DNA from 4 places in the Micromonospora sp. NPDC005174 genome. Region 1 is predicted to be linked to each of the others. Evidence: riboswitches for the same ligand, from Rfam matches in the RefSeq annotation. Region 1 holds a riboswitch; each other region holds the start of a gene.
What was found. Region 1 has a riboswitch for cyclic di-AMP ahead of ABZU91_RS07010 (hypothetical protein). Riboswitches for the same ligand answer to the same signal wherever they lie in the genome.

Region 1 (7,244 bases):
GAGCGTACGCCGAGCTGGCCGCCGGCAACCTCCGCTTCGTCGGTGGAGCGCCGCGCCACCCCAACCAGGACGCCGGACACCGGGCCGCCGTGGCGGACGGGCAGCACCCGTTCGCGGTGATCGTCGGCTGCTCCGACTCCCGGCTGGCCGCCGAGATCATCTTCGACCGGGGCCTGGGCGATCTCTTCGTCGTCCGTACGGCCGGGCACACCACCGGGCCGGAGGTGCTGGGCAGCGTGGAGTACGCCGTGACCGTGCTCGGCACCCCGCTCGTGGTGGTGCTCGGTCACGACTCGTGCGGCGCCGTGCAGGCGGCCCGCGAGTCCGCCGCCACCGGCATCGCGCCCCCGGGGCACCTTTCCGCGGTGGTCGACGCCGTGCTGCCCAGCCTGCGGCGCGCCACCGCCGAGGGCGTGGACGACATCGACGGCATCGTCGACATCCACATCGCACAGACCGTCGAGACACTGCTCGAGCAGTCCCCCGTGCTGGCCGGCGAGGTGGCGCGGGGGCGGTGCGCGGTGGTGGGGATGTCGTACCGGCTCGCGGCCGGAGTGGTGCGGCCCGTGACCCCCGTACCGGCCGAGGCCGCGACGACCGACGCCTGACCCGGCCGGTCCGCACCGAACACGTCCGAGGGCCGCCCCGCTGAACGCGGGACGGCCCTCGGACTGCTGATCACCGGGTCAGAGCAACGACATGTGTACGTGGTCGGTGTGGTTCGACGGCCCGCTGTACGACTTCCAGCCGGTCGCCGGCATCCAGATCTGCCGGTTCCAGATCACGTAGTAGATGCCGAGCCGGTCGGCGTTGCGGATGAGGAATGCGGCCACGTTGTTGCCGTACATGCGGGTGTCGTTGTTGTGCCACGGGCTGAAGCCGCTCTTCTGCAGCGACCAGTCACAGGCGCGGCCCTTCGGGTGCTCGTACGGTCCACCGTTGCGGTGGCAGCCCACGAACCGGTTGAACCCGGCCCGCTTGACCTCCTTGTACGCGTGCAGCGTGCGCGGCGTGATGCAGCCTGAGGTGGTCGGGTCGTCCTCGCTGCACGACTGCGCCTTCCACTCGCCGTCGGCGGTGCGACCCGGGCCGATCCGGGCGACCGGCGAGATGGCGTCGACCAGGCCACCGGTGAAGCCCTGGCCGCCGACCAGCGCGAGCGCCTTGTCCGCGTCGCGCTTGTCCTTGGCCATCAGGGCGGTCTGCTTCTGCTGCTCCCGTACCTCCGCGTCGAGGGCCAGCTTGGCCTGCTCGGCGCGGGCCTTCACGGCGTTGACCTCGGCGAGCTTCTTCTCGTTGACCATGTTCATCTCGTCGAGCGCCGCAGCCCGTTGGACGAACGAGTCCGGAGCGTCGCTCTCCAGCAGCATCGCGATCGCGCCGACACGCCCGGTCCGGTACGACTGGGCGGCGATCTGCCCGACCTGCGGGGCCAGCGCCGCCAGGTCGGCCTTGGCCCGGTCGACCTCGGCCGCCAGTTCGACCTGCCGCTTCTTGGACTTGTCCAGCTTGGACTTGGCCGCCACGTAGTCCCGGTTGGTCTGCTCGATGACGTCATTGAGCAGCTTGGGCTCGTCGCCGTCCTCCTCGTGCCCGGACGGTGTGGGGGTCGTCGGGGCGGCGTGGGCCGGGAGGGGCCCGGCGAGCACGGTCAGCGCGGCGAACACGGCCACCACGGGCGTCAACCAGCGGCGTAGGGGTGCCGTCACAATCTTCCCTTCCGTCGACCGCCGACCGGGTTAGCTGACGGGTTCGGGGCGGAAGTGGCCCCTACCGCTGTCGCGGATTCACCCCACGTACCTGGGTCCCCGGCTCGCCGGTTGGCGATTGGGCGGTGGCACCGCAGGCGCCGCTGCGCGCCTTCGTCGGTGACCGGCAGCGAGGTTACCCGAGAGTCCACCGCCTGAGCTACGTCCCGATGCCGACTAAAAGCGTCATTTCGCCATGGCGTTGAGTGACCAGTGACGCGGTTCTCAGGGCGGGTGCCCGATCCGGTCACGCTGAGGAGTGTCACCATGCCGTATCCGTGCTCCTGTTCGGCTCTGGCCACCCGGTGGCGGCGGTGGATGGGGAAGCGCCGTCTCGCGGCCACAGCACCAGCGCGACGACGACGGTTAATGCGAGACTCCCAACGATCCGGTGCGGGGTACGTGCCGGCGGGCCGTCCGGTTCAGCTCTGCGGGACGAACGCGGTGCCGAGCGCCGCAATTCGCGGGCTGACGATTCGGCGATCACGGAACGTGACCGGCGGGCCCGGTTGGCGGGCAGCGGCGCGCGACCGGGACGACACGGGCGCCCTACTGTTCGGCGGGATCGGAGGGGTCATCGTCGCAAGATGCTAACCAGCGCGCCTGGGTGTCGCAGGTCGTGGCGGAGTGTCGGACGGTCGAACCGCTGACACCGCCCCGTCGGGGGCGGGAGGGTGGAGTCATGCCCGCGCCACCGCCTGACCCCGAGCACCACCGGCACACCGCGCCGGCGACGGACCACCGCCGGCACGCCGGGCACGACCGGCACGCCGGGCACGACCCGGCGATGTTCCGTCGCCGGTTCTGGGTCTGTCTGGTGCTCACCGTGCCGGTGGTGCTGAGCAGTCACCTGGTGGTGGACCGGCTCGGGCTCCGGCTGGACGTGCCGGGTCGCTCCTTGGTGGGGCCGGTGCTCGGGTCGGTGGTGTTCCTCTGGGGTGGCTGGCCGTTCCTGGTCGGCGCGGTACGGGAGGTGCGGGATCGCACGCCCGGCATGATGCTGCTGGTCGCGATGGCGATCACAGTGGCGTACGCCGCGTCGCTGGCCACCAGCCTGGGTGCCTTCGACCTGGACTTCTGGTGGGAGTTGGCGGCGCTGGTCACCATCATGCTGCTGGGGCACTGGCAGGAGATGAAGGCCATCGGGCAGGCCCGAGGGGCTCTGGCGGCACTGGCGGCGTTGTTGCCCGACGAGGCCGAGCGCGTGGTGGCGGACGGGCAGGTCGAGCGCGTGCCGGTGGGCGCGCTGAGGGTCGGCGACGTGGCGCTGGTCCGCCCCGGAGGTCGGGTACCTGCCGACGGTCGGATCGTCGACGGCGACGCCGAGTTGGACGAATCGATGATCACGGGCGAGTCGCGCCCGGTCGCCCGGTCGGTGGGCGAACGGGTGGTTGCTGGCACGGTCGCCACCGACTCGGCGATCCGGGTCCGGGTCGAGGCGCTGGGCGACCAGACCGCGCTCGCGGGCATCCAGCGCATGGTCGCGGAGGCGCAGCGCTCGGGAGGGCAGGCCCAACTGCTCGCCGACCGGTTCGCCGCCGCGCTGTTCTACGTGGCCACCGGTATGGCCGTGCTCACCCTTGTGGTCTGGACCGCGCTCGGCGAGCCCGACCAGGCGGTGGTGCGTACCGTGACCGTTCTGGTGATCGCCTGCCCGCACGCGCTGGGCCTGGCCATCCCGCTCGTCGTCGCGCTCTCCACGGCGTCGGCGGCGCGGGGCGGGATCCTGGTCAAGGACCGGATGGCGTTGGAGCGCATGCGGACCGTCGACGCGGTGCTCTTCGACAAGACCGGCACGCTGACCCGGGGTGGGCATGCGGTCACCGACCTGGTGACGGCCCCCGGGGTGGGGCGGGACGAGGCGTTGCGGACGGCCGCCGCTGTGGAGTCCGACAGCGAGCATCCGCTGGCCTGGGCGATCGTGGCGGCGGCCGGGCCGGGCGGCCCGGCGCGGGCTGTCGACTTCCGGTCGCTGCCGGGCCGCGGGGTGCGGGCCACCATCGACGGTACGGAGTACGCGGTGGGCGGACCGGCCCTGCTGCGGGAGCGGGGCGGGCCGCTGCCGGACGATCTGCGGGAGGCGACCGGACGCTGGTCGGCACGCGGTGCCGTGGTGCTGTACCTCCTGCGGCTTCCGGACACCGTGCTCGGGGCGTTCGCGCTGACCGACGAGGTACGCCCGGAGGCCCGGCAGGCCATCGCCGAGCTGCGGGCCGCCGGCGTCCACACCCTCGCCATGATCACCGGGGACGCGCGGTCGGTGGCCGAGTCGGTGGCCGCCGACCTCGGTTTCCGGGCCGGCGTGGACGAGGTCTTCGCCGAGGTGCTGCCGGCAGACAAGGACAGCTGGGTGGCGGAACTCCAGCGGCGCGGACTGACGGTGGCGATGGTCGGCGACGGGGTGAACGACGCGCCTGCGCTGGCCCGCGCGGACGTGGGCATCGCGATCGGGGCGGGGACCGACGTGGCGATCGAATCCGCCCAGGTGGTGCTTGCGTCGTCCGATCCGCGCGGTGTCGGTGCCGTGCTGAGGCTGTCCCGGGCGTCGTACCGCAAGATGCGGCAGAACCTGGCCTGGGCCGCGAGCTACAACGTGGTGGCGCTGCCGCTGGCGGCCGGGGTGCTCGCCTGGGCCGGGGTGGCGTTGAGTCCGGCGTTGGCGGCGGTGCTGATGTCCGCGTCCACGATCGTGGTGGCGCTCAACGCCCAGTTGCTGCGCCGGGTACGCCTCGAACCGGAGCGGGAGTGACGGCTCAGCCGCGCTTCATCAGTCGGCCGACGGCCGCCATCATCTCGCTGGCCATCTCGTCGGCCCGGCCCTCGGCCGCCCCCTCGTGCATGCAGTGCCGGGCGTGCCCGTCGAGCAGGCCCAGGGCCACCTTGTCGAGCGCGGCCTGGATCGCGGAGATCTGGGTGAGCACGTCGATGCAGTAGCGGTCCTCGTCGACCATCTTCTCGATGCCCCGGACCTGCCCCTCCACGCGGCGGAGCCGCGCGAGCAGTTGGTCCTTGCTGGCGGTGTACCCGCGGATCGGGGTGGGTGCGGTCATAGCGACGAGAATAGCGTACCCCTGGGGGGTATGGTAACGTCCCTTCCTGCCGGGATACCCCCACCGGGTACCGGTACGATGAGAGGAGCGGTTCGATGGTCGACACGACGTACCAGGTGCGGGGTATGACCTGCGGGCACTGCGTCAGCGCGGTCAGCGCCGAGGTGGGCGCGATCGCGGGCGTGCGTGACGTGCGGGTCGATCTCGCCGCCGGTCAGGTCACCGTCAGCAGCGAGCAGCCCGTGGACACCGAGGCCGTCCGGGCGGCGGTCGACGAGGCCGGCTACGACCTCGTCGAGGCGTGAGCGGAGGGCCCGGGATGACCACGGTGACCAGGTTGGGCGCCTTCACCCTCGGCCTTGCGGCGATCTTCGGCGCGGCCTACGCGGTCGGTCGGGTGGTCGACCCGGCCGACCCGGTCGCGCAGAGCGTGCCCGAGGTCGTCCGCACCCCGGGCCCCACCACGAGTGACGAGACCTCCGACCTCGTTCCCGGCGGGTTGCTCGTCTCCGATCGGGGCTACACGCTCGAACCCGTCGTCGCCCCGTCCGGCGAGTTCGCGTTCCGGATCGACGGGCCGGACGGTCGGCCGGTGACCAGGTACGACGTGGCGCACGACAAGCGGATGCACCTGATCGTCGCCCGCCGGGACCTGTCCGGCTTCCGCCACGTCCACCCCGACCTCGCCCCGGACGGCACCTGGCGGGTCGACACCCCGCTGGCCGGTGCCGGGCAGTGGCGGGCGTTCGCCGACTTCACCCCGACCGGGGGCGAGCCGTTGACCCTCGGCGTCGACGTGGCCGTCCCCGGCGAGCCGACCGAAGCGCCGCTGCCCGCCCCGGCGACCAGCACCACCGTCGACGGTTACACGGTCACCCTGGCCGGCGCGCCGCAGCCGGGCCGCACCTCGGCGCTCACCCTGACGGTGAGCCGCGCCGGGCAGCCGGTCACCGACCTGGAGCCCTACCTGGGGGCGTACGGGCACCTGGTGGCGCTGCGGCGGGGTGATCTCGCGTACCTGCACGTGCACCCGGATGGGACTCCTGACGACGGACGCACACCGCCCGGCCCCGCCGTCACCTTCCTCGCCGAGGTGCCCTCGTCCGGCACCTACCGGCTCTACCTCGACTTCCAGCACGGCGGGCGCGTGCACACCGCCGAGTTCACCGTGGTCGTCGGCACCTCCACCACCACGACCGCGCCCACCCCGAGCGGACCCGCGCCGACCGGGAGCGCCGACCACGGCACCCCCGGGCACGGGCACAACTGACGGGACCAGACGATGACCACCACCAGCAGACCGCTGCCCGAGGCACCGAACCGGATCGAACTGGCGATCGGGGGGATGACCTGCGCCGCGTGCGCCGCGCGGGTCGAGAAGAAGCTCAACCGGATGGACGGGGTCAGCGCCACCGTCAACTACGCCACCGAGAAGGCGACCGTCCGGTACGCCGCCGACGTCACCCCGGACGACCTGATCGAGACCGTCCAGAAGACCGGTTACACGGCTGCGCTGCCGGCACCGCCGACCGCCGAGCCGCCGATGGAGGACCCGCTGCGCCTGCCGCGTACCCGGCTGTGGGTCTCGGCGGTCCTGAGCGTGCCGGTGGTCCTGCTCGCCATGGTGCCACCCTGGCAGTTCGACTACTGGCAGTGGCTCTCGCTGACGCTGGCCGCCCCGGTGGTCGTGTGGGGTGGGCTGCCGTTCCACCGTGCGGCCTGGACCAACCTGCGGCACGGCGCGGCCACCATGGACACGCTGGTCTCGCTGGGCACGCTCGCCGCGTTCGGGTGGTCGCTCTGGGCGCTCTTCCTCGGTGACGCCGGCATGCCCGGCATGACCCACCCGTTCCGCTTCGCCATCAACCGCAGCGACGGCGCCGGCAACATCTACCTGGAGGCGGCCGCCGGGGTCACCGTGTTCATCCTGGCCGGTCGGTACTTCGAGGCCCGGTCCAAGCGGACCGCCGGCGCGGCCCTGCGCGCCCTCCTCGAACTCGGCGCGAAGGAGGTGGCGGTGCTGCGGGACGGGGTGGAGACCCTGGTCCCGGTGGACCGGCTCGCCGTCGGTGACCGGTTCGTGGTCCGCCCCGGCGAGAAGATCGCCACCGACGGTGTGGTCGACGAGGGCACGTCCGCCGTCGACGCGAGCATGTTGACCGGCGAGTCGGTGCCGGTCGAGGTCGCACCCGGCGACGCCGTCGTCGGTGCCACGATCAACGCGGGTGGCCGGCTGATCGTCACCGCCACCCGGGTCGGTGCGGACACCCAACTGGCTCGGATGGCCGACCTCGTCGAGCAGGCGCAGAGCGGCAAGGCGGCCGTGCAGCGGCTCGCCGACCGGATCTCCGGGGTGTTCGTGCCGATCGTCATCGCCCTGGCCGTGGGCACCCTCGGCTGGTGGCTCGGCACCGGTGCCGGCCCGACCGCCGCGTTCACCGCCGCC
Region 2 (7,244 bases), on a different contig from region 1:
CGCCCTCTACTCGTCCACCAAGGCCGCCCTGGTCAACCTGACGCAGGCGCTCGCCGACGAGTGGGCCGACGTCGGCGTACGGGTCAACTGCATCAACCCGGAGCGGACCGCCACCCCGATGCGCACGCGGGCGTTCGGCGAGGAGCCGGAGCACACCCTGCTGGCCGCGGAGGCCGTCGCCCAGTCCTCGCTTGACGTGTTGATCTCCGACCTGACCGGTCAGGTCATCGACGTACGCCGGGCACCCGGTGACGGGCCGTCCGTGCCGGCGCAGTCCGGCCCGGCCCGGTCCGAGGCGCCGGCCGCGGCGTCCGCGAACTGACGCCGACGGCACCGCGACACCGACGGCGGCGAACGGAGCAACATGCGTGGTGACCTGGTCCGCAAGCTGGCCGCCCGATGCCTCAGCACCGGGCTCGCGGTGCTGGCATTCGTCGTGCTGGCCCTCACCGGCGTCACCGGATGGGGGCTCGCGCTGGCCGTCGCCGCGCTGGCGGCGGCGGCCGTCGAGCAGCGGGTCCGGCCCGGCGCGGACCTGGTCGCCGAGACCGCGCTGATCGCCGCGGCGGTCCTCGTCGGCTACGCCCGTCGGCTCGACGACGGGTTCGATCCGGCGCTGGCCGCCACGGCCCTGGTCCTGCTGGGGCTGGTGCTGCTGGTGGGGCCGCTGCGCACCGCGGGCAACCTGGAGATCCGGGCGGCGAACCTGCCGGTACGCGCCTGGACTCCGCTGATCGCCGACCGGCTCGGCGTCGCCCTGCTGGGGCTGCTGGCGGTGGTGGCGGTCGCCGCCGCGCTGACCCTGCCGGCCGCCGTGGCGCTCGCCGCGAGCCTGCTGGTGGCCGCCGGCGCCGGGGCCGTCGCGTTGGACCTGGCCCGACGACGCTTCCGGCCGACCGCCGGCGGTGGGCAGGTGGCCCGCGCGCTGCGTCGGCACGAGCCGGAGTTCCTGCTCTACTTCTCCGCGCCACCCGGTTCGGAATACCAGGTCACCATGTGGCTGCCGTACCTCGAACGGATCGGCCGGCCCTTCCTGGTGTTGGTCCGCGAGCCGGAGTTCCTCGCGCCGCTCGCTGCGGCCACCGACGCGCCGGTGGTCTACTGCCCCACCCTGCGGGCGATGGACGAGGCGCTGGTGCCGAGCCTGCGGGCGGCCTTCTACGTCAACCACGGGGCGAAGAACAGCCACTGCATCCGGTTCACCCAGCTCACCCATGTGCAGCTGCACCACGGCGACAGCGACAAGGCGCCCAGCGCCAACCCGGTGTCGGGGATCTTCGACCGGATCTTCGTGGCCGGTCCGGCGGCGATCGACAGGTACGCCCGGGCCGGGGTGCAGATCCCGGCGGAGAAGTTCGTGGTGGTGGGCCGTCCCCAGGTGGAGTCGATCGAGGTACGCCAGGAGCCGACACGAGGGCTCGCCCACCCGACGGTGCTCTACACCCCGACCTGGACCGGGCACCACGCCGACGCCGACTACTGCTCGCTGCCGGTGGCCGAGGCGCTGCTGCGGAGGCTGGTGGAGCGCGGCGCGACGGTGATCCTGCGGGCGCACCCGTACACCGCGCAGAACCCGACGTCGGCCCGGCACCTGAGCCGGCTCACCGAGCTGCTGGCCGCCGACCGGGCGCGCAGCGGGCGGCAGCACGTCACCGGGGCGGCGGCCCGGGAGCTGAGCCTGACCGAGTGCGTCAACCGCTCGGACGCGCTGATCTCCGACGTCTCCGGGGTGATCTCGGACTACCTCTACTCCGGCAAGCCGTACGCGGTCACCGACATGGGCGACGAGGGTGACCGGTTCACCGAGCGCTTTCCACTGGCCGGGTCGGGCTACGTGCTGCGGCGCGACATGTCCAACGTGGACGTCGTACTCACGGCCCTGCTGGACACCGACCCGCTGGCCGACGCACGCTGGGTCACCCGCCGCCGCTACCTGGGCGACTTCCCGGCCGAGTCGTACGCCGAGGGTTTCCTGACCGCGGCCCGCCGGGAGCTGACGTCGGCGCGGGAACTGCCCGCGCCCGCACCCGCCTAGCGGTACGGCTCCAGCAGCTCCAGCACCGCCGCCGGGTCCTCCAGATGGGCGTTGTGCCCGAGGCCGGGCAGCGTGACGACCGGTACCCCATACTCCTTGAGCTGCGCGTCGGTGACCATCGGGTCGTGCTCCCCGCGCGCCAGCACCACCGGCACGTCGGTGGCGGCCAACAGCCCGGCCAGGTCGGGCTCGCCGACGGCGAACGCGCTCGTGTCCATCGCGAGCCGCCAGCGGCCGTCGACCTGACGCAGGCCGGCGTCCACCATCGGGTGGTCCGGTGCGACGAGGCCGGCGAGACCGGCGACCCGCAGGTAGCGGCGGGCGGCCTCGGTGCGGGTGGCGTACCAGCCCACCGGACGGGCTGCCAGCTCCGCCGCACGGGTCAGCTCCGTGGGTGACCAGACCGCCTTGATGCCCAGCCCCACCACCGCGTCCACCGGCAGTCCGGCGGCGCGGGCCGCCAGCGCCACGCCGACCACACCACCGAGCGAGTGCCCGAGGACGACGAGGCGGTCGTCGGGGGTCAGGCCCTGCGCGACCCGCTGGGCGAAACCCTCGAAGGAGTACGACGGCAGTGGCGCCGACCAGCCGTGGCCGGCGAGGTCGGGTGCCGACCACCGCCCGGGCCAGTGCTGTTCCAGAAGTGGTGCCCAGGGCAGCCACACGTCACCTGTCGCCCCCATGCCGTGCAGCAGCAACAGGATCGGCTCACGGCCGGCTTGACCACCCGGTTCTTCCGCCACGGCCGCAGTCTCCCACGGTTCGCCGCCCGGTACGAGAGCCGTTCAGCGGCGGTCGCCGCCCGGCAACGAAGACGCCGCGGGCGCCGGCCCCTCGTGGGGACGCGGCGCCCGCGGCGTCGTGGGGTGTCCGCCTGGATCAGGCGGAGTAGCCCCGGCTGGTGATCCAGTTGGCCAGGTCGATCGTGGTGACCCAGTACGCCGGGTCGGCCGGGTTCGCCGAGTCGGCGATCCGCACGGTCCGGCCGTTGTCCTTGTAGCCCACGACGGCGATGTAGTGCCCGCCGCCGTAGGAGTGCCAACCGCCGTCGGTGTCGGTGGCGTCGCCGACGACGTTGGCCACCACGCCCCGGCCGTCGGTGATGGCCTTGACGACGTCGGCCGCAAGGCGGTCGATCTGGGCCGGGCTGGGCGCGCCCTCGAACATGCGGGTGCGGTACGGGGAGCCCTTCACCTCGGCGTTGAGCACCCGGGTGGTGTCCTCAGCCGAGTTGGTGCCCATCTCGGTGGTGCCCAGCTCGGCACCCAGCTCCTCCTGCGTACGGTCGATGCCGCTGGCGCTCAGGGCGTTGCGGGTGGCCGCCGGGCCGCAGTTGTAGTACGTGTTCTGCGCCTCGTAGTCGTAGTCGAGCACCTTGGTCGCGGGCGGCTTCGGCGGCGTCGGCTTACGGGTGAGGTCCGGGTTGCTCGTGGCCTTCGCGGCGGGCGACGCGGCACTGGTGGCCGGGGCGGCGGTGCTCGGCGCGGTGCTCGGCGACGGGGCCGCGGACCGGACCTCGCCACGGGAGGCGACGGTGTCACTGCGCATCTCGGCGACCGTGGTCGGCGTGTGCTGGCCGGCCGGGGCGTCGGCGGCGCCGGCGACCAGGGCGCCGGTGGTGGTGGCGATCGCGAGGGCCGCGGCGGAGGCGGCGACGATCTGGTACGGGCGCTCGGTCGCGAGACGACGGAGCTGGCGCTTCAGGGTGTGCTTCACGAGGTCCTCCACGGTTCGGGGGGTGAGCGGCACACCGGGGCTCGGCCGGTATCCGGGCAGGCGCCAGCGCGCGGGCCGTGGCCCGCGGATGGTGGACCGCTCAGGGGAACACCCGGCACGGCCGGGCGGGAAAGGCGGTGACCCTGGGGGTCAGCTCACCGTCACGAGGCGGATGAGCGGGGACACCGCGACGCCGTGGAGGCGGGGGAACAACTGTGGGGTCGAGGGGTGCTGCACGAGGATGGAACTCCTTCCGTCACCGCCTACCGGGTTAGCTGACGGATTCGGGCGGGAAGATCGCCCTACCGCGGGCCGTGGCTCGCGGATTCACCCCGGACTTACTGTGGGTCCCCGGTTCGTTGATCACGATTGAGCGGGTCGGCGCGGCGTCGCCTCCTGCGATCGGTTACCGCACCGGACGGGACGACAGTACTGGCCGGTGGGCACTCTGCCAAGCCGCGCCCACCTGCGTAAACATCGATTAGCCCCGCAATTTCTGCGCGTCTTGCCGCTGACGTGACTCGATGGGACAACCGGTTCCGCCGGGACCTGTGGGCGACAACCGGACAGGCCGCCGACAACGCCGCCGCAATGCCAGGAACAATGGCCCCCGATGATGCCGGTCGCCCGATTCCGCCGCCGGTGGCGCGCCTCACATAACGGATCGGGCTCAACCCGCCCGAGCCGGACGCCAGCGCGCCACGACTGCCGTACGGGACGCCCGCGTCGCCGTACGCCGTGACCGTGCCGGGCCCGGCCGCGACCGCACCGCCGCCGCGTACGCCTCCTCGGCGAGGGTGCGCGCCGACTCGGCGGCCACCTCCGCGTCCCGCCAGGCCGACCGCTCCCGCTGCACGGCCCCCCGGTGCTCCGCCAGCCTCGCGTCACGGATCGCCCGGACGAGCAGCACCTCCTGCTCCACCGGGTGTCGGCGGGGGTCCCAGCCACGCCGGTGCCCGAACACGTCACCGAGCTGCGCCATGGTCAGCTCCCCGCGCCAGTACGCCGCCATCGCGGCTCGGTGCAGATAGCGCTCCCGGGCCGCGTACTCGCCGGGGGTGTGCGGGGTCCGGGGAGTCGGCAACGCCCCTGCGGTGGCGACCCGGCGGGCCGCGGTGTCCGCCTCGTCGTACGCCGTCCACGCCTGCTGCGCCTCGTCCTGAGCGACCAGCCAGTCAGCGCGACGGCGTCGGGCGGTCCGCGCCGCTCGGGCGGCGGCGACGGCCACCTCCTCGGCGTACCGGCGCAGGTCGGCGATCTCCGCGGCGGCCAGCTCGCGGGCGGTGGGGGTCGGCGGCGTCGGGTCGGCCGCCGGCGAGTCCCGCTCCGGGCGGGCCACCAGTACGGCGAGGACCGTCAGCGCCAGCAGGAACAGGGCCGACCAGATGGCGGCGGCCTGGGGCACCTCGGTCAGGAACTGGTAGAAGACGACGGTTTCCATGGTCGGCTCCTCGGCATGAGCACGTCAGCGATGGGATGCCGCACGGCGAGGGTGCGGGCGGTGTGTCGTCAGGTGCGGTGGCGGGGCGCTCAGGTCGACGGCAGGCCCGTGGGCCCAATGGTCGGCCTGGGGGTCCGGTGGCCGGGTAGAGACCGGCGTCTGGCATACGACTCGGCGCTCGCCGGACGGCGTGACGCCCCGCCTGTGACCCGCTAGGCCGGCGGCGCTCGGGAGGCTCGGCTGGCCGGGCCGGCGGCTCGGAGCGAGGGCTCAGCGGCCGTGCGGGCCTGGTTGCCGGCCACCGGCGGGCCTGGCAGGACGGCCAAGGCATCCTTCAGCGCAGGCTGCGGGTCGACGGACCGCGCCGGCCCGGCGTCGGCCCGCGCCCCGGCGACCGGGTCCCCGCCGGCGTGCTGGGCAGCGGCCCGGCCGGAGAGAGCCGCGCGGTCGGTGACGGCGCGGTCGGTGAGGGCCGCGATCGACGGTCCGAGCGGCTCCGCGAGGGCGAGCGACCCGATGGTGGGCGGCGGGGCCGCTGCGGCCGATGCCGGCAGCAGCGCCGGGGCCGCGCCCAGGGCGAGCGACAGCACGGCGAGGCTGGTCAGCACCCGTGCCGCCCAGCGCGCCACCCACCACAGGGGACAGGTGAGCGCGACCGGGAGCACGTCCTCACGCTACCGTCGGGACCGCCCGGACGCATCGGCGACGGGCGTGTCGGCCCGCGCCGCGCCGACCCCGTCCGACCAGCGTGGACATGGTGGCGTGAGAGCCGGCTCTGGTGGGTGCCACCGCGCCCGTCAAGATCGTGCTCGATCGTTGATGTAGTGGCCTCAGTCGGCTCACGAGACCACTACAACCGGGATCGAGTGCGATCTTGCGCGGGCGCGCGGGCGGATTCGCCGGGGACGTCGGGGTCGACGCCTCCGGTCTCCGGGGCGCGCTGGTGGGGGACGATCGGCGCTCGACGAGTACGGCGCGGCGCGAGCCGGCGCATCATCGGCGTCTCGACGTAGCGGTGCAACAACCCGGCGAGCACCAGGTTCACAAGCAGGAACCCGAGCACCACCGCGGGCCCCTGCCAGCCCCGGAAGCCGGTCCCCCAGTCGCCACTGAGCCGGAGCACGCTGGTCATCACCAGCACGTGCACCAGATAGAACGCAAAGGAGACCTCGCCGAGCCAGACCAGCGGACGCGAGCGCCACGGCGAGCGCCGGTTCCGCACGTCGGCGTCGGCGGCGGCGGTGATCACCAGCAGGTACGCGACGGCGAGCAGGGTCGTCCACAACTCGGCGCGGATCCACTGCCCGGCGGCCACCCAGGTGCCCACGAAGATCGCGGTGGCGGTCGTCAGGCCAGGTCCGCGCCACAGACCCCGGAGCATCAGCTCGGCCGCCACCGCGCCCAGCCAGAACTCCAGGGACCGCACCGGCGGGAAGATCTGGGTGAACCACCAGCGGCTCGCCTCGGGCACCAGGTGCTGCGCCGGCCAGAGCGCGAGGATCAGCAGGGGCAGCGCGACGACAAGCGTCCAGAGCACCGCGGGTCGCGCCCGGCGCAGCAGGGGCAGTGCCAGCGGCAGGCAGAGATAGAAGAAGAACTCGCAGGACAGCGACCAGCTCACCGTGTTGACGCTGTAGAACCAGCCCAGCCGGGGGTCCCAGGCCTGCAACAGCAGCAGATTCTCCACGGCGACGGCCGGCAGGACGGGATCGGCGAACCACCAGGCGACAAGCAGCGCGGCGGCCCACAGCACCAGGTGGTTCGGGTAGATCTTCGCGACGCGGCGACGCCAGAAGGTCAGCCGCGAACCGCCCGGGCGGGCCGACCAGACCAGCACGAAGCCGCTGAGGATAAAGAAGAACTGCACCCCGGACAGGCCGAGGGTGAAGAGGGCGTCGACGACGGCCTTGTAGTCCGGCTCGGCGATGATCCGCATCGTCCCGGCGTGGAACCCGAAGACCAGCAGAGCGGCGATCCACCGCAGCCCGGTCAGTGAGGGCAACCGCGCGGGGGCGGGCGGCGCGGCCGGCGCGTCGGCGGTGCTCGTCATGC
Region 3 (7,244 bases), on a different contig from region 1:
GGGGTGCCGGGCGAGGTTCAGGACACGGTCTGGTTCAAGATTGCCTGGCCCAACAACAAGCTGAAGGCGACCCAGGTGTTCGCCCCCACCGCTCACGACCAGTACTCCGGATGGGTGAAGGGCTCGACGCTGGAGCCCGAGGGGCACAACGGCAACATCCCCGTGTGCCCCGCCGAGCCGCGTGTCGAGCCCTTCAACTGACCGGACGATCTCAGCACGGTCCAGAACGACGGAAGCCCTGGGGGGACATGTGTCCTGACCAGGGCTTCCGTGCGTGGAGCGGGTGACGGGAATCGAACCCGCACTGTCAGCTTGGGAAGCTGATGTTCTGCCATTGAACTACACCCGCGAGCGGCACCACTGTACCCGAGTCGTCGCGCCCGTGCACCCAGCCACCCCCGCGCGCCAGCTGACCACGCCCACCGCGAAGAAGTTTCCAGACGGCAACATATGGCCGTTCTCAAATGCATCGATGGGTTGTAACGTCTGCCACACGTTGCCAGCCATGGCGTGACACACCCCCTGCCGCGCCGCCAGAAAGAGGTGGGCCCATGGGACTCCGTCCCAACCTGCTGACCCGGCGTGTCGCCGGTGTCGCGTCGACGACCCTCGCGCTGCTGCTCAGCACCGCTGCGGTGGGCGTCGTTCCGGCTGCTTCGGCCTCCTCCGCAGCGCCGGGCGGCGCCTGTTCGGGGCCGGCCGGCAGCCAGGCCAATGCCCGGGCGAAGCCCGGCGCCGCAGCCCTGCACGAGCCGAACGAGCTGACCGCCAAGCAGGTCCGCGAGCGGGACGCCGACCTTGCGGCGGCATTGCGTGAACGGGCCAACTACCGGGCCGGCGCCGGCGCGACGACGCTGGCCACCGTCACCATCCCGGTGGTGGTGCACGTGATCCAGGAGAACAGCACCCGGGCCGGCGGCAACATCCCGGACTCGATGATCACCTCGCAGATCAGCGTGCTCAACCAGGCCTACGCGGGCGGGACCGGCGGCGCGACCACCGCTTTCGCGTTCCGGCTCGACAAGATCAATCGGGTGACGAACACGTCCTGGTACCCGATCGTCGACGGCTCGTCCGCCGAGCGGTCGATGAAGTCGTCGCTGCGGGTCGGCGGCAAGAACACGCTCAACATCTACCTCGGTGAGCTGAGCGACGACCTGCTGGGCTGGGCGACCTTCCCGCAGCGCAACCTGAGCAGCATGGACGGCGTGGTCGTGCTGAACGAGTCACTGCCGGGCGGCACCGCCACCAACTACAACCAGGGCGACACCGGCACCCACGAGATCGGCCACTGGCTGAACCTCTACCACACCTTCCAGGGTGGCTGCGGCGGCTCCGGCGACGGCGTCAGCGACACCCCGGCCGAGGCGTCGCCTGCATACCAGTGCCCGACCGGGCGGAACACCTGCTCGGCGACCGGCCTGGACCCGATCACCAACTTCATGGACTACACCTACGACTCGTGCATGTACCAGTTCACGACGGGGCAGGCGAGCCGCATGCTGACCGCGTGGAACGCGTACCGCGCGGCGTAGCACCCCGCACGTACATCCGGTGCCGGCTCCCTCGTGACGGAGCCGGCACCGGCGTCTTTCCGAGGAACAGGCCGTGGTCAGGCGGCCGTGTACTGGACGTCACGGCTGCGGCGGGTCGGGCGCGTCTGCGGTACGGCCGGAGCCGCGACCGCCGCCGGCGGGCTCTGCGGATCGAGCCAGACCTGGACGGCCGGATGACCGACCGCGATGCCCAGGCCGTGCTGCTCACGGCGGGTCAGCATCGCCACGTCGACGGTGAACTCGAACAGCCGCCAGTCGACCCGTGGCTCCGCCCGGGCGCTCTGCGCCAGCCGGGCCACCCGAACCGGATCGGTGACCGGTCGGGCGCGGCCCGCCACGTACGCCTCGTCGTCGCTCTCCTCCGGCGGGAACGAGTGCAGCGCGTAGCGCCCGTCCCGTTCGAGGTCGCGGCGCTTCGGCGAGTCGATGATGAAGCAGAACAGACCCTCGTCGGTGATGACCGGGGAGACCGGGTGGACCCGGGGCCCACCGTCGGCGCGGACCGTGGCCAGGTAGCCGAAGCCCGGCCCGTACTGCTGCAGGAGAACGCGAATCCCATCGGCGAGGCGGGGCTCGTCGGCGGCGAAATCGGACCAGGAAGCCATGCGGGCATTCTATCGAACAAATGTACGAGGAGCGACCTCGACACGCTGGTCACCGCCCACCTCGCTAAGGTGGTCCGATGCTGCTCTCCGACCGCGACCTGGTCTCCGAGATCAAGGCCGGCACGCTGGGCCTGGAGCCGTTCGAGCCCACCCTGGTCCAACCCTCCAGCATCGACGTACGACTCGATCGGCTGTTCCGGGTCTTCAACAACCATCTCTACACCCACATCGACCCGGCCATGCAGCAGGACGACCTGACCTCGGTGGTCGAGGTGCCCGACGGCGAGCCGTTCGTGCTGCACCCGGGAGAGTTCGTGCTCGCCTCGACACTGGAGGTGATCTCGCTCGGCGACCAGCTCGCCGGCCGGCTGGAGGGTAAGTCCAGCTTGGGCCGCCTCGGCCTGCTCACCCACTCCACCGCCGGGTTCATCGACCCGGGCTTCTCCGGGCACGTGACGCTGGAGCTGTCCAACGTGGCGAACCTGCCGATCACCCTCTGGCCGGGCATGAAGATCGGCCAGCTCTGCATCTTCCGGCTGTCCTCGCCGGCCGAGCACCCGTACGGCTCGGTGGTCTACGGGTCGCGTTACCAGGGTCAGCGGGGGCCGACGCCGAGTCGTTCCTGGCAGAACTGGCGCGCCTGGCCGACGAGGTAGGAGACGACGAGGGCCCGCCGCGAGCGGATCGCGACGGGCCCCGACCGCGTCCCGCGTTTCTCAGCCGGGACGGCCGTAGCTGTGGATGGGCCCGTCGTCGGCCTTCTTCATCTTGACGGGCACCCCGGCCTGCGAGGCGTGCACCACCCAGCCGTTGCCGACGTACATGCCGACGTGGTGGATGTCGCTGTAGTAGAAGACGAGGTCACCGGGGCGCAGGTCGCCCTTGCTGACGTTCCTGGTCACCCGGCTCTGCGCGGCGGCGTTGTGCGGCAGCGACACACCGGCCTTCGCCCAGGCGGCCAGCATCAGCCCGGAGCAGTCGTACGACTCCGGCCCCTCGGCGCCCCACACGTACGGCTTGCCGATCTGGGCGCAGGCGAACTTCACCGCGATGCCGGCAGCGCCACCCGGATAGCTGGCCGGGCAGGGCGCCGGACGCAGCGGACCGCCGCCGCCGTTGCCGTACACCTTGAGGCGCTGCTTCTGCAGCCGGTCGATCTCCTCGTTGATCTGCTTCTTCTTCGCCGCCAACTGCGCCTCGGTCCGGGTCAGCTGGGCGACCATCTCGTCCAGCGGCGCCTTCTGCCGGGCCAGCTCGTCGCGGAGATCGGCGACCTGCCGGACGTCCTGCTGCTGGTTGTGGGCGAACCGGTCGAGCATCTCGAGTTGCCCGACCACCTCACTCGGCGAGCGGCTGCCGAGCATCGTGTTGACGGTCGACAGGTTCTGGCCCATGTACGCCCGTACGGCCAGCGCGCTCACCTTGTTCATCGCGGCGTCGACCTGGCGCTCCAGGGGCGCGATGCGAGCGGCGAGCGTGTCGGCCTGCTTGCGCTTGAGGGCCAGGTCGGCTCGGGTGGCGTTGTGCCGCTCGATGATCGGTTCGAGCTTGTTCCAGTCGGCGTCGATCTGCCGTTCGATCTCGGCGACGGACGGGTCGGCCTGGGCCACCGTGGCGCTGCCCGTCAGGACGACGGCGACGCCGACCAGGGCGGCGAGTGCGGTGGTGAAGCGGGACCAGCGTGGGCGCGGCGCGATCGACGTCGGGTCGGCCGGAGCCGACCGCTCGGACGACGGCCGCGGGGCATCAAGGGCCACCGGGTTCCGTACTCCTTCTTCCTGACCGCCTACCGGGTTAGCTGACGGGTTCGGGCGGGAAGTGGGCGCCCTACCGCAGTGGCTGCGGATTCACCCCAGGGAAACGTGGGTCCCCGGCTCGCTCGGAAGCGACTCGGCGGTGTCGGTCCGTTACCGCCCGGGATGGGCAGACCTGCTACCGGGCCGACAAATGACCAGAGTAGAGACGGCCGTTACCGATCCGCAACCCACGCGTCCGTGACACTCCGTACCGATTGGAGCGGGCCGCCGAGCGTAGGTGAAGGTTTCTTTCTGCATGTTTTGAAACATGGAAAGGTATTGACGTGGACTCCCGTGCGGCGCGAAGGTGACCGCACTGACACCAGTTCACATGTAGGGGGTTCGATGAAGCGTCCGACCCTGCTCGCCGTCGCGGTCCTCACCGCCACAGCGGCCGTACCACTGCACACCGGCCCCGCCTCCGCTGCGCCCGCCGCCGACCGCCAGCAGCAGTACGCTGCCGCGGCGACCGAGTACGGCGTCCCGATCGACGTGCTGCTCGGCGTCTCCTACCTGGAGTCCCGCTGGGACAGCAACGCCGGTACGCCGAGCACCAGCGGCGGCTACGGCCCGATGCACCTGACCGATGCCCGGCACGTGACCGCTCTGCCCCGACGCGGCCACCACGACGCCCCGGGGGAGGACCCGCGTGGCGACGACTCCCGCCACGCTCTGACGCCCGCCCCGGCCGCCGACCCCGCGCCGCCCACCGCCGCCCTGCAGACCGTGGACGCCGCCGCCACGCTGACCGGGGCCACGACCGAGGCGCTGCGCACCGACGCGACGACGAACATCCGGGGCGGGGCGGCGCTGCTGGCCGCGTACCAACGGGAGGTGGGCGCGCCCGTCGGCGCCGGCACCGACCCGGCCACCTGGTACGGCGCGGTGGCCCACTACGCCGGCGCGGACAGCGCCGATGCCGCGGCGGCCTTCGCCGACGAGGTCTTCACCACGATCGGCACCGGCCAGACCCGAGTGACCGACGACGGCCAGCGGGTCACGCTGCCGGCCCGCGCCGTACGACCCGAGCGATCCTGGCTGGACCGGCTGGGCCTGCGGCGACTCGCTCGCCCGGACGGACTGGAATGCCCGCCCACGGTGTCCTGTGAGTGGATCCCCGCCCCCTACGCGGCGTTCGGCGACGGCGACTACGGCAACCACGATCTCTCCGACCGGCCCGCCCGGCAGAAGATCGAGTACATCGTCATCCACGACACCGAGGCGAGTTGGGCGACCACGCTCCAACTCGTCCAGGACCCGACCTATGTGAGCTGGCACTACTCGCTTCGCTCGGTGGACGGGCACGTCGCCCAGCACGTCCGGACCAAGGACGTCGCCTGGCACGCCGGCAACTGGTACGTCAACGCCAAGTCGATCGGGCTGGAACACGAGGGCTTCGCCGCGCAGGGCACCTGGTACACCGAGGCGATGTACCGGACCTCGGCGAAGCTCGTCCGGCACCTCGCGCTGCGGCTGGGCATCCCGCTGGACCGCCAGCACATCATCGGCCACGACAACGTGCCCGGCACCACCGCGGCGACCGTGCGGGGGATGCACTGGGACCCGGGGCCCTACTGGGACTGGACGCACTACCTCGACCTGCTGCACGCGCCACGGCTCGACACCGGCACCCCGGCCACCGGGCTGGTCCGGATCGACCCCGACTACGCGACCAACCAGCCGGCGTTCACCGGCTGCGTCACCCCGGGGACGCCGTGCGCGCCGCGCGGCTCGTCGTCGGTGATCCTGCACACCGCGCCGTCGGCGGACGCGCCGCTGGTCAACGACATCGCGCTGCGTCCCGACGGCACCCCGGACACGATGGACGTGTCGGACCACGGCGCCCGCGCCTCCGCCGGCCAGACGTACGCGCTGGCCGGTCGGCAGGGCGACTGGACGGCCATCTGGTACCTCGGACAGCGGGCCTGGTTCCACAACCCGACATCCGCGCCGACCGCCGCCTGGACCGTCGGAATGGTGGTCACCCCGAAGCCCGGCCGGGCGACGATCGGAGTGTACGGGCGGGCGTACCCGGAGCAGGCGGCCTACCCGGCCGGCGTGCCCTACCAGACGATCTCGCCACTGCAGTACACCCTCGCCGCCGGTCAGCGGTACGCCGTCGGCACCGTGCTGCAGAGCGAGTACTACCGGGCCAGCACGTTCGACGGTTCGTCCCCCGGCGACTGGACGGTGATCCGGGGCGAGAAGCGGTACGTGCAGATCCAGTTCGGTCATCGCATCATGTACGTCGACCTCGCCGACGTACAGCTCCTGCCGTCACCGGTGGGCGCACCCCGCTGAGAAGCCACGACGGCCCCCGGTCGGTGTGACCGGGGGCCGTTCGTCGTGCCTGGTGCGGATCAGCCGGGTCTACGGAACCCCGCGACGGGCATGGTGTTGATGCTCGACACCATCACCGGTTTGCCGGCGCGTGGTGCGTGCACCATCTGGTTGTTACCCAGATACAGCCCGACGTGACTCAGGCCGGAGTAAAAGAAGACCAGGTCACCGGCGCGGGCGTCGGCGCGCGAGACGGCCTTGCCCTCGTTCCACTGGTCACCCGTGTGGTGGGTGAGGTAGATCCCGGCCGACTTGTAGGCGTACTGGGTCAGGCCCGAGCAGTCGAACGAGTTAGGACCGACCGCACCCCAGACGTACGGGTCGCCGACCTGCTGGCAGGCGGTCCTGATCGCCTTCTGCGCCGCCGCGGAGACCACGCCGTTGATGGTCGGGCAACCCGCGGTCTTGACAGTGGTCTTCGGCATCGACGCTTCGAGCTTCTTGATCTCGGCGTCGATCTGCTTCTTCTTGGCCGCCAGGTCGTTCTGCTGCTTGGTCTGGGTGGCGATCAGCGCGTCCAGCTTCTGCTTCTCGCCGTCGTACTTGGCCCGGACGGCCAGCACACCCGCGACCTGCTTGCGCTCCTGGGCGGCGAGCCGGTCGAGGAGGGTGAGCTGCTCGGTGAGCGTGTCCGGCTTGGCGCTGACCAGCAGCGCGCCGATCTCCTGCGACGGGCCCGACATGTAGTAACGGGAAGCGAGGTCACCGACCCGGTTGAGCGCCAACTCGCTCTGCAGGGCCAGCGGCTCGATCTTCTTCTGCAGCGCTGCCGACTTGCTCTTGTTGACCTTCAGTTGCGCCCGCACCTTGTTGTACTGCTCGATCGTGGGCTCCAACTGCTCCCACTTCTTGTCGATCTGCGCCTCGATCTCGTCGACCGTCGGCTCGGCCTGCGCCGGCACGGCGAGCATCCCGGCACCGACTGCGGCGGCCGCGACCAGCACGAG
Region 4 (7,244 bases), on a different contig from region 1:
CGGGCCGGGGGCCGTACCCTTCTGCGGTTGGCCCGCGCGGTTCTCGCCGCTTGCCGGCGACATCTAAGGAGCGTGCGTTGACCGACCAGACCGCCCTGGAGCAGGAGATCGCCGTCGAGCAACGGCACCTCGACCGGGTGTACGCCCGACTGGCCGAGCTGCGGCAGTCGGCGGTGCGCGCCGAGCGGGACGGCTACCGGATGGCGCGGGTGGGCACATTCGGCGCGCTGGTCGAGCGCGACGCGATGGTCTTCCACGCGGCGCGGCGGCGGCACACCCTGGACGCCGAGCACGAGGGGCTGGTCTTCGGCCGCCTGGACCTGCGCGACCGGCAGGTGCTGCACGTCGGGCGGCTCGGCATCCGCGACGACGATGCCACCACGCTCGTCGTCGACTGGCGGGCGCCGGCCGCCTCCGCGTTCTACCAGGCCACTCCCGCGCAGCCGCTGGGCGTGGTGCGCCGCCGCACCATCGGGTCCCAGCGTGAGCGGGTCACCCGCATCGAGGACGACCTGCTGGACCCGGACGCCGCCGAAGAGGGGATGACGGTGGTGGGTGACGGCGCGCTGCTGGCCACCCTCTCCCGGGCCACCGGCCGGGGCATGCGTGACATCGTGGCGACCATCCAGCGTGAGCAGGACGAGGCGATCCGGTCGCCCGGCTCCGGTGTGACGATCGTCGCGGGCGGCCCGGGCACCGGCAAGACGGCGGTCGCCCTGCACCGGGCGGCCTTCCTGCTCTACTCCGACCGCAGCCGGTACGCCGGCGGCGGCATCCTGGTGGTCGGGCCGTCGACCGTCTTCGTCGAGTACATCGCCTCGGTGCTGCCGTCGCTCGGCGAGGAAACGGCGACCCTGCACTCGCTGGGCACCCTGTTCCCGGAGATGACGGCCACCCGCACCGATCCGCCCGAGGTGGCGGCCGTGAAGGGCTCGCTGCGGATGCGCCGGGTCCTGGAGCGGGCGGCCCGCGACGCCGCGCCGGGAGCGCCGGCCGAGCTGCGGCTGCTCTACCGGGGAGGACTGCTGCGGCTGGACCGCCGGGAGCTGGACGCCATCCGGGACCGTGCGCTGCACCGGGGCGCCCGGCGCAACGAGGCCCGTCGCGCCGGCTTCGACGGCGTCTTCGCCGCGCTGTGGGCGCAGGCACGTCGGCTGAACATCGGCCGGCTACCCGAGCAGCGGGCCTTCGAGGGCGAGATCGCCGAGCGGCCGGAGTTCCGGGAGTTCCTCAAGGCGTGGTGGCCCCGCCTGCACCCCCGACACGTTCTCGGCTGGCTGGCCCGACCGGATCGGCTGCGCCGGTACGCCGGCGGGATCCTCTCCGGCGCGGAGATCCGGCTGCTCGGCACGGCGTACCAGAGTCTGGAGACCGCGGGCCTGACCATCGCGGACGTGGCGCTGCTCGACGAACTGGACGCGCTGCTCGGTAAGCCGGCGAAGCCGGCGCGGGCCCGGCGCGACCCGTTCCTGCTCGCGGGCGGCGTCCGTGAGCTGAGCACCGCCGCCGACCGCCAGCAGGCGGCGCGGGCGGCGGCCCGGGAGCGGCCGGAGGACTACCGCGAGTACGCACACGTGGTGGTCGACGAGGCGCAGGACGTCTCGCCCATGCAGTGGCGGATGATCGGCCGGCGGGGACGCCTGGCCTCGTGGACGGTGGTGGGCGATCCGGCGCAGACCGCGTGGACCGGCGACCCCGAGGAGTTGACCCGGGCCCGCGACCAGGCGCTGGGCCGGCGCCCGCGCCACGAGTTCACGCTCACCACCAACTACCGCAACTCGGCGGAGATCTTCGCGGTGGCCGCGGCGGAGATCCGTCGGCTCTATCCGGACCTGTCCCTGCCGAACGCCGTCCGCTCCACCGGGGTCGACCCGGTCGAGCTGGTGGTGCCGCCCGCCGGGCTCGAGGCCGCGGTGGTGGAGGCGGCCACCGGCCTGCTGGCCGAGGTCGACGGCACGGTCGGCGTGATCACGCCGGTCACCCGCCGCGACGAGGTCGCCGGTTGGCTCGGCGCGCTCGCCGCGACGCGCCTCCAGGTGGTGACCAGCCTGGAGGCCAAGGGCATGGAGTACGACGGAGTCGTGCTGGTCGCCCCGAGCGAGATCCGGGCCGATCCGGGCTCCGGCGTGCGCACGCTCTACGTGGCGCTCTCCCGTGCCACCCAGCGGCTCACCACCGTCGACCCGACCGCCTGAGTGTCGCGTTGGCGGTGTCCGTGGGCGGGCCCGTCCTTACACTTGCACACATAGCGATGTGAGCATACATTTGACCCGGTCCCGGGCGGCGTCGGAGGGTGGGTTTCGTGGGAGCAGGTCATGACCACCACCACGGGTCGGTCGCCAACGCCGCCCACCAGCATCGGGGACGGCTCTGGGCCGCCTTCGGACTGCTCGCCGCCCTGATGGTGGTCGAGGCGGTCGCCGCCTTCCACACCGGCTCACTGGCCCTGCTCTCCGACGCCGGGCACATGTTCACCGACGTGCTCGGCATCGGGATGGCGCTCGCCGCCATCACCGCCACCCGACGGGCCACCGGCGATCCGCAACGCACGTTCGGGCTCTACCGCCTCGAAGTGCTCGCCGCCCTGGCCAACGCCGCCCTGCTCTCCGGCGTTGCGGTCTACGTGGTGATCGAGGCGATCGGCCGGTTCGGGAACCCGCACGAGGTGCTGAGCGGCCCGATGCTCGTGGTGGCCGTCCTCGGACTGCTCGCGAACGTGATCGCGTTCGCGCTGCTGCGCACCGGCGCGCGGGAGAGCATCAACCTGCAGGGCGCCTATCTGGAGGTGCTGGGCGACCTGCTCGGCTCCATCGGCGTGATCGGTGCGGCCCTGCTCATCGCGGTCACCGACTGGTGGTGGGCCGATCCGCTGGTCGCGGTCGCCATCGGGGTGTTCATCCTGCCGCGCACCTGGCGGCTCGGGCGCGCCGCCGTCCGCATCCTGGTGCAGGCCGCCCCGGAACACCTCCAGGTCACCGCCGTGCACGACCGACTGGCCGCGGTGCCCGGTGTGGTCGAGGTGCACGACCTGCACGTCTGGACGCTCACCTCCGGCATGGAGGTGGCCTCCGCGCACCTGACCATGGCACCCGGCGCGGAGGTCGGCGCGGTGCTCACCGCGGCGCGTACCGCCCTGCGGGACGACTTCCGCATCGAGCACGCCACGTTGCAGATCGAGCCCGGGGCCGCCCCGGGCGTCTGCGGCTCCGTCGAGTGGTGAGGTCGTCCACGGTCAGCCACGACAGGGCAGCGCCGGGGTCACCGCCCCGCGCGAGGCAGGGACGGTGACCCCGGCGATGCCGCCCCACCAAGGAGGCGGTGGCACGGTCAGGAACGCGTACCGACAGCGGCGGCGAAGATGTGCAGGGTGGGGGTCCCCGCCTGCACGGGAGCGACGCCCGCGACCGGCAACGTCACCCGGGCGACGGTCTTGCCCGAAGCCAACGGCACGGTGACACCGAACACCGCGCTCGGGCTGTCGTACCGCGTGTTGCCCTGCCGGTTCTGGTAGGCGGCAACGGCCACCAACGTGGTGGGCGCGGCGGGCGTCGCGGTCACGAACCAGTCCGGCGACGTCAGGGTGAACGCCTGCGTCGTGCCGTCGGTGTACGTGATCGTGCCGGTGCCGGTGCCCTGGCCGTGAGCCGCCGAGAAGAGGAACGCGAGGGTGTTACCGGAACCGGACACCGTGACGGTCTGGCCGGTGGCGATGACGTTGTCCAGCTGGCCGGTACCGGCGCTCGACGGCCACGTGAGCTTGACACCGTTGAGGGTGACAGTCGCACCGCGGACCAGCTTGGCAGTCGCCAGAGCCTCGGCGGAGAAGCTCGCGCCCCCGCCGTCGAAGTCCGCCGGATTGGTGTTGGCGTCGGCGGAGACCGCCACGTTGTTGACCGCCTGGGCCAGGGTGAGCGGCGTCGGAACCGGTGCGCCGGCACCGAACAGGGTGAGCGGGATGGCGTTCGCCATCGCCTCCATACCCAGGTCGTTGGGGTGCAGGTGGTCGCCCGAGTCCATGTCCGACCGGAACTTCGTCGGTGCGGACGGGTCGTGGGTGGCGGCGTCGAAGTCGACGTACGCGTCGCAACCGGAACCCGAGCTACGGACGAAGGTGTTGTATTCGCTGCGTGCGGTCTCGTGGGACGCGGACCAGGCCCAGTGCCCGTTGAACGGGGTGAGGGTGGCGCAGTAGAAGGCGATGCCGGCGCCGTGGGCCTTGGCGATGAGCTGCCGGAGTCCGTTGATCAGTTGCGTGCCGGTCGGCTCCCGGCCGCTGGCCAGGTCATTGATCGGGTTGTCCGCGAAGATCACGGACCGTACCCCGGACCGGCCGAGAACGTCCCGGTCGAAGCGGTCCAGCGCGCTCGGCCCGGTCCCGACACCCAGGAGCTGGTTGCCCGCGATGCCCTCGTTGAGCACCCCCACCGTGCGGCCGGACGCGTTGAGGCGGGCCGCCAGCAGGTTCGGGTACCGGTGGTTGGTGTTGTAGGACGAGCTGTGCCCCTCGGTGATCGACGCGCCCAGGGTGACCACCGCGCCCGTCGCGGCACTGTTGATCACCTCCAGGTCGGAGACGATGAAGTAGCTGGAGAACTGCTGGATCACCGACAGCGACTGGGCGCCGACGACGTTGCCGTTGGCCATGTACTGGTCGGAGAAGGCGAACTGCTTGCTGGAGACGTTCTCGGCCCTGGTGGGCGCGTAGAAGCTGATCGCCACGTCGGACTCGGCGAGCACCTGGAAGGACACCGGGTCGCTGACCGCCTCGCCGCCGGCCGGGATGGTCACCGACGACTTCCCACCGAAGGTCACCGCCTTGTCGGTGGACAAAACGATCGACGAGCCGGAGGACCGACGCGCCACGTGGAAGTCCTGCAGCGTCAGCGCCTTGGTGTTGAACACGTTGGACAGCCGAAGTCGGGCCTGTGTGCCACCGATGCTCGTGCGCACGATCTGGCGGGTCGTGGTCTGCGCCGGGAAGACCCCACCGGCATTCTCGTACGCCGTCGACCAGGTACCGGTCCACCCGTCGGCTGCGGTTGCGGTTGCGGTTGTTGCCGTGGTCGTGGCGGACGCCGCCGCGCCGCCCGTACCGGGCTGAATGACGGCGGCCGCGACGAGCACGGCAACCGTCGAGACAACCAACGATCTGCGAAGCTTCACTACTAGATCCATCCTGATAAGTCGATTGGCCACTCGGCCCAAACAAAAAAACCCTACCGGCAGCGTGAGCAGTACAGGAGGTCCCCGAAACGGGACGCACGCTCCAGCACCCATGAGCCGCGAGAGGGACCTCAGGGCAGACCATCGACCGATGGTGGCGGCGGAGACACCTTCCGTCACATTGACTACAACCAGCCCCAGGGATACCGGTAAGCTCGGTCCCGGCCTCCACCCGGCGGCGCCTCCCGGCGCCGGTGGTGGCCGCCGCCTAATCGCCCGACAGGGCGAACCGGGGAACCATGTTCCTGGGGTGCATCCGCGTCAGCGGTAGGGATCTTCCGTCCCGAACCCGTCAGCTAACCCGGTCGGCGGCTGACGGAAGGACATGCGTAGTGGCACCAGCACGACCACCCGCCGCCCGACTCGCGGCCCTGATCGTCATGATGGTCACTCTCGGCATCGCGCTCCCGGTGGGCGCCGCCACCGCCGCTCCCCCCGGCGGCCTGCGGGCCGCCGCAGCGCCCGACAGCGACGAGGAGGGCGGCACACCCGCGCTGCGGGCCCAGCTCGATGCGGCCAGCAAGGGCTACCTGGACGCGAAGCGCGCCCTGGACACCTCAGTCCAGCGGCAACAGCAACTCGCGGTCAAGCTGAAGACCACCGAGGCCGAGATGACCGTCCGCACCGGCAAGGTCGGCGAGATCGCCGGCGTCGCGTACCGGACCGGCCGCCTCGGCACCGTCTCGGCCCTGCTGAACAGCAACACTCCCGAGGGCTTCATGGACCGGGCGGCCGCGCTGGACGTGGTGGCCGCCAACGAGGACCGGGTGCTGCGGGACCTGCACACCATCAGGGCCGAGGCGAACCGCACCCGCGTCGCCCTCGACGGCGAGATCCGTGAACAGCGCAAGCAGGTCGAGGTGATGGCCAAGCGCAAGGAGCAGGCCGAGCGGGCCCTGACCGTCGCCACCACGAAGGCGCGCACCACCGCCGCCGACACCAGCTCCAACCGCGGCACCTCCACCGCCAACGCCCAGCCCGCCCCGCGCAACTCCAACGGCTCCTGGCCGTCCGAGTCGTGCAGCATCGACGACCCCACCCCGGCCAGCGGCTGCATCACCCCCCGCACCCTGCACGCGCTCAACCAGGCCAAGGCCGCCGGCTTCACCCACTACGTCTCCTGTCACCGCTCCGGCGGCTCCGGCGAGCACCCCAAGGGCCGGGCCTGCGACTTCGCCGCGGCGAAGGGCGGGTTCGGCGGGGACGCCAGCGGTGCCGACAAGACGTACGGCAACAACCTGGCCGCGTACTTCATCCGCAACGCCGACCGGCTCGCGGTGCTGTACGTGATCTGGTACCGCCAGATCTGGCTGCCCAGCAGCGGTTGGAAGTCGTACAGCGGGGCGGGTGGCGACCCCTCCAGCGACCACACCAACCACGTACACCTGTCGGTGTACTGACCGGGACCGTCCGGGGTACGTCAGCGGGCGTACCCCGGACGTCGTCGGCGGTCGGACGACGACCGCGGGCCGGGCCGGGAGCATTCCGGTATGCCGAGAATCGCGCCCGCCACCCGCAAGGCACTGCTCACCCTGCACCTGGTCACGTCCCTCGGCTGGCTGGGGACCGACCTGGTGCTGCTCACTCTCGGCATCGCGGCACAACGCGGCGCCGATCCGAACGTGGTCTACCCGGTCGCCAGGCTCGTCGGCACCGTGCTCTTCGCGCCGCTGAGCGTGCTCGTCTGGCTCGTCGGCGTCGCCAGCGCCCTGCTCACTCCCTGGGGCCTGCTGCGCTACCGGTGGGTGCTCATCAAGCTCGTCATCACGACGGTGATGGTCGGGCTGGTGCTGTTCCTGCTCACCCCGAACCTGCGGGAGGCTGGCGCGCTGGGCGCCGCGCTACCCGCCCGGGGCCGCGCCGACCTGGTGATCGCGCCGGCGGTGTCGACCACCCTCATGATCATCGCGACGGTGCTCTCCACGTACAAGCCCTGGGGACGCCTACCCCGGCGCGGCACGGCGCAGGTGCGGCCCGCACGGGGCGCGGCGTTGGGTCAGGCGACAACCAGGAAGTAGTGG

Region 2: linked by a shared signal. The riboswitch ahead of ABZU91_RS12380 (C39 family peptidase) and the one ahead of ABZU91_RS07010 (hypothetical protein) in region 1 are both predicted to bind cyclic di-AMP.
Region 3: linked by a shared signal. The riboswitch ahead of ABZU91_RS20820 (NlpC/P60 family protein) and the one ahead of ABZU91_RS07010 (hypothetical protein) in region 1 are both predicted to bind cyclic di-AMP.
Region 4: linked by a shared signal. The riboswitch ahead of ABZU91_RS17900 (hypothetical protein) and the one ahead of ABZU91_RS07010 (hypothetical protein) in region 1 are both predicted to bind cyclic di-AMP.

Annotation. Positions count from the first base shown of each region.
Region 1 covers NZ_JBEXIJ010000004.1:119,699-126,942, reverse strand. The annotation lists gene ABZU91_RS07015 (carbonic anhydrase) at 1-608, shown strand, start outside; gene ABZU91_RS07010 (hypothetical protein) at 687-1,709, opposite strand; cyclic di-AMP (ydaO/yuaA leader) riboswitch at 1,713-1,844, opposite strand; gene ABZU91_RS07005 (heavy metal translocating P-type ATPase) at 2,536-4,497, shown strand; gene ABZU91_RS07000 (metal-sensitive transcriptional regulator) at 4,502-4,798, opposite strand; gene ABZU91_RS06995 (copper ion binding protein) at 4,894-5,103, shown strand; gene ABZU91_RS06990 (hypothetical protein) at 5,118-6,068, shown strand; gene ABZU91_RS06985 (heavy metal translocating P-type ATPase) at 6,081-7,244, shown strand, end outside.
Region 2 covers NZ_JBEXIJ010000008.1:165,509-172,752, forward strand. The annotation lists gene ABZU91_RS12365 (bifunctional cytidylyltransferase/SDR family oxidoreductase) at 1-322, shown strand, start outside; gene ABZU91_RS12370 (CDP-glycerol glycerophosphotransferase family protein) at 365-2,035, shown strand; gene ABZU91_RS12375 (alpha/beta fold hydrolase) at 2,032-2,778, opposite strand; gene ABZU91_RS12380 (C39 family peptidase) at 2,915-3,763, opposite strand; cyclic di-AMP (ydaO/yuaA leader) riboswitch at 3,997-4,137, opposite strand; gene ABZU91_RS12385 (hypothetical protein) at 4,422-5,192, opposite strand; gene ABZU91_RS12390 (hypothetical protein) at 5,405-5,857, opposite strand; gene ABZU91_RS12395 (acyltransferase) at 6,043-7,242, opposite strand.
Region 3 covers NZ_JBEXIJ010000019.1:2,192-9,435, forward strand. The annotation lists gene ABZU91_RS20795 (hypothetical protein) at 1-201, shown strand, start outside; tRNA gene ABZU91_RS20800 (tRNA-Gly) at 276-349, opposite strand; gene ABZU91_RS20805 (zinc metalloprotease) at 552-1,535, shown strand; gene ABZU91_RS20810 (pyridoxamine 5'-phosphate oxidase family protein) at 1,613-2,161, opposite strand; gene dcd (dCTP deaminase) at 2,239-2,817, shown strand; gene ABZU91_RS20820 (NlpC/P60 family protein) at 2,878-3,918, opposite strand; cyclic di-AMP (ydaO/yuaA leader) riboswitch at 3,931-4,067, opposite strand; gene ABZU91_RS20825 (N-acetylmuramoyl-L-alanine amidase) at 4,303-6,258, shown strand; gene ABZU91_RS20830 (NlpC/P60 family protein) at 6,318-7,244, opposite strand, start outside.
Region 4 covers NZ_JBEXIJ010000015.1:40,229-47,472, reverse strand. The annotation lists gene ABZU91_RS17915 (AAA family ATPase) at 78-2,195, shown strand; gene ABZU91_RS17910 (cation diffusion facilitator family transporter) at 2,303-3,220, shown strand; gene ABZU91_RS17905 (SGNH/GDSL hydrolase family protein) at 3,328-5,163, opposite strand; cyclic di-AMP (ydaO/yuaA leader) riboswitch at 5,419-5,550, shown strand; gene ABZU91_RS17900 (hypothetical protein) at 5,604-6,623, shown strand; gene ABZU91_RS17895 (hypothetical protein) at 6,714-7,241, shown strand.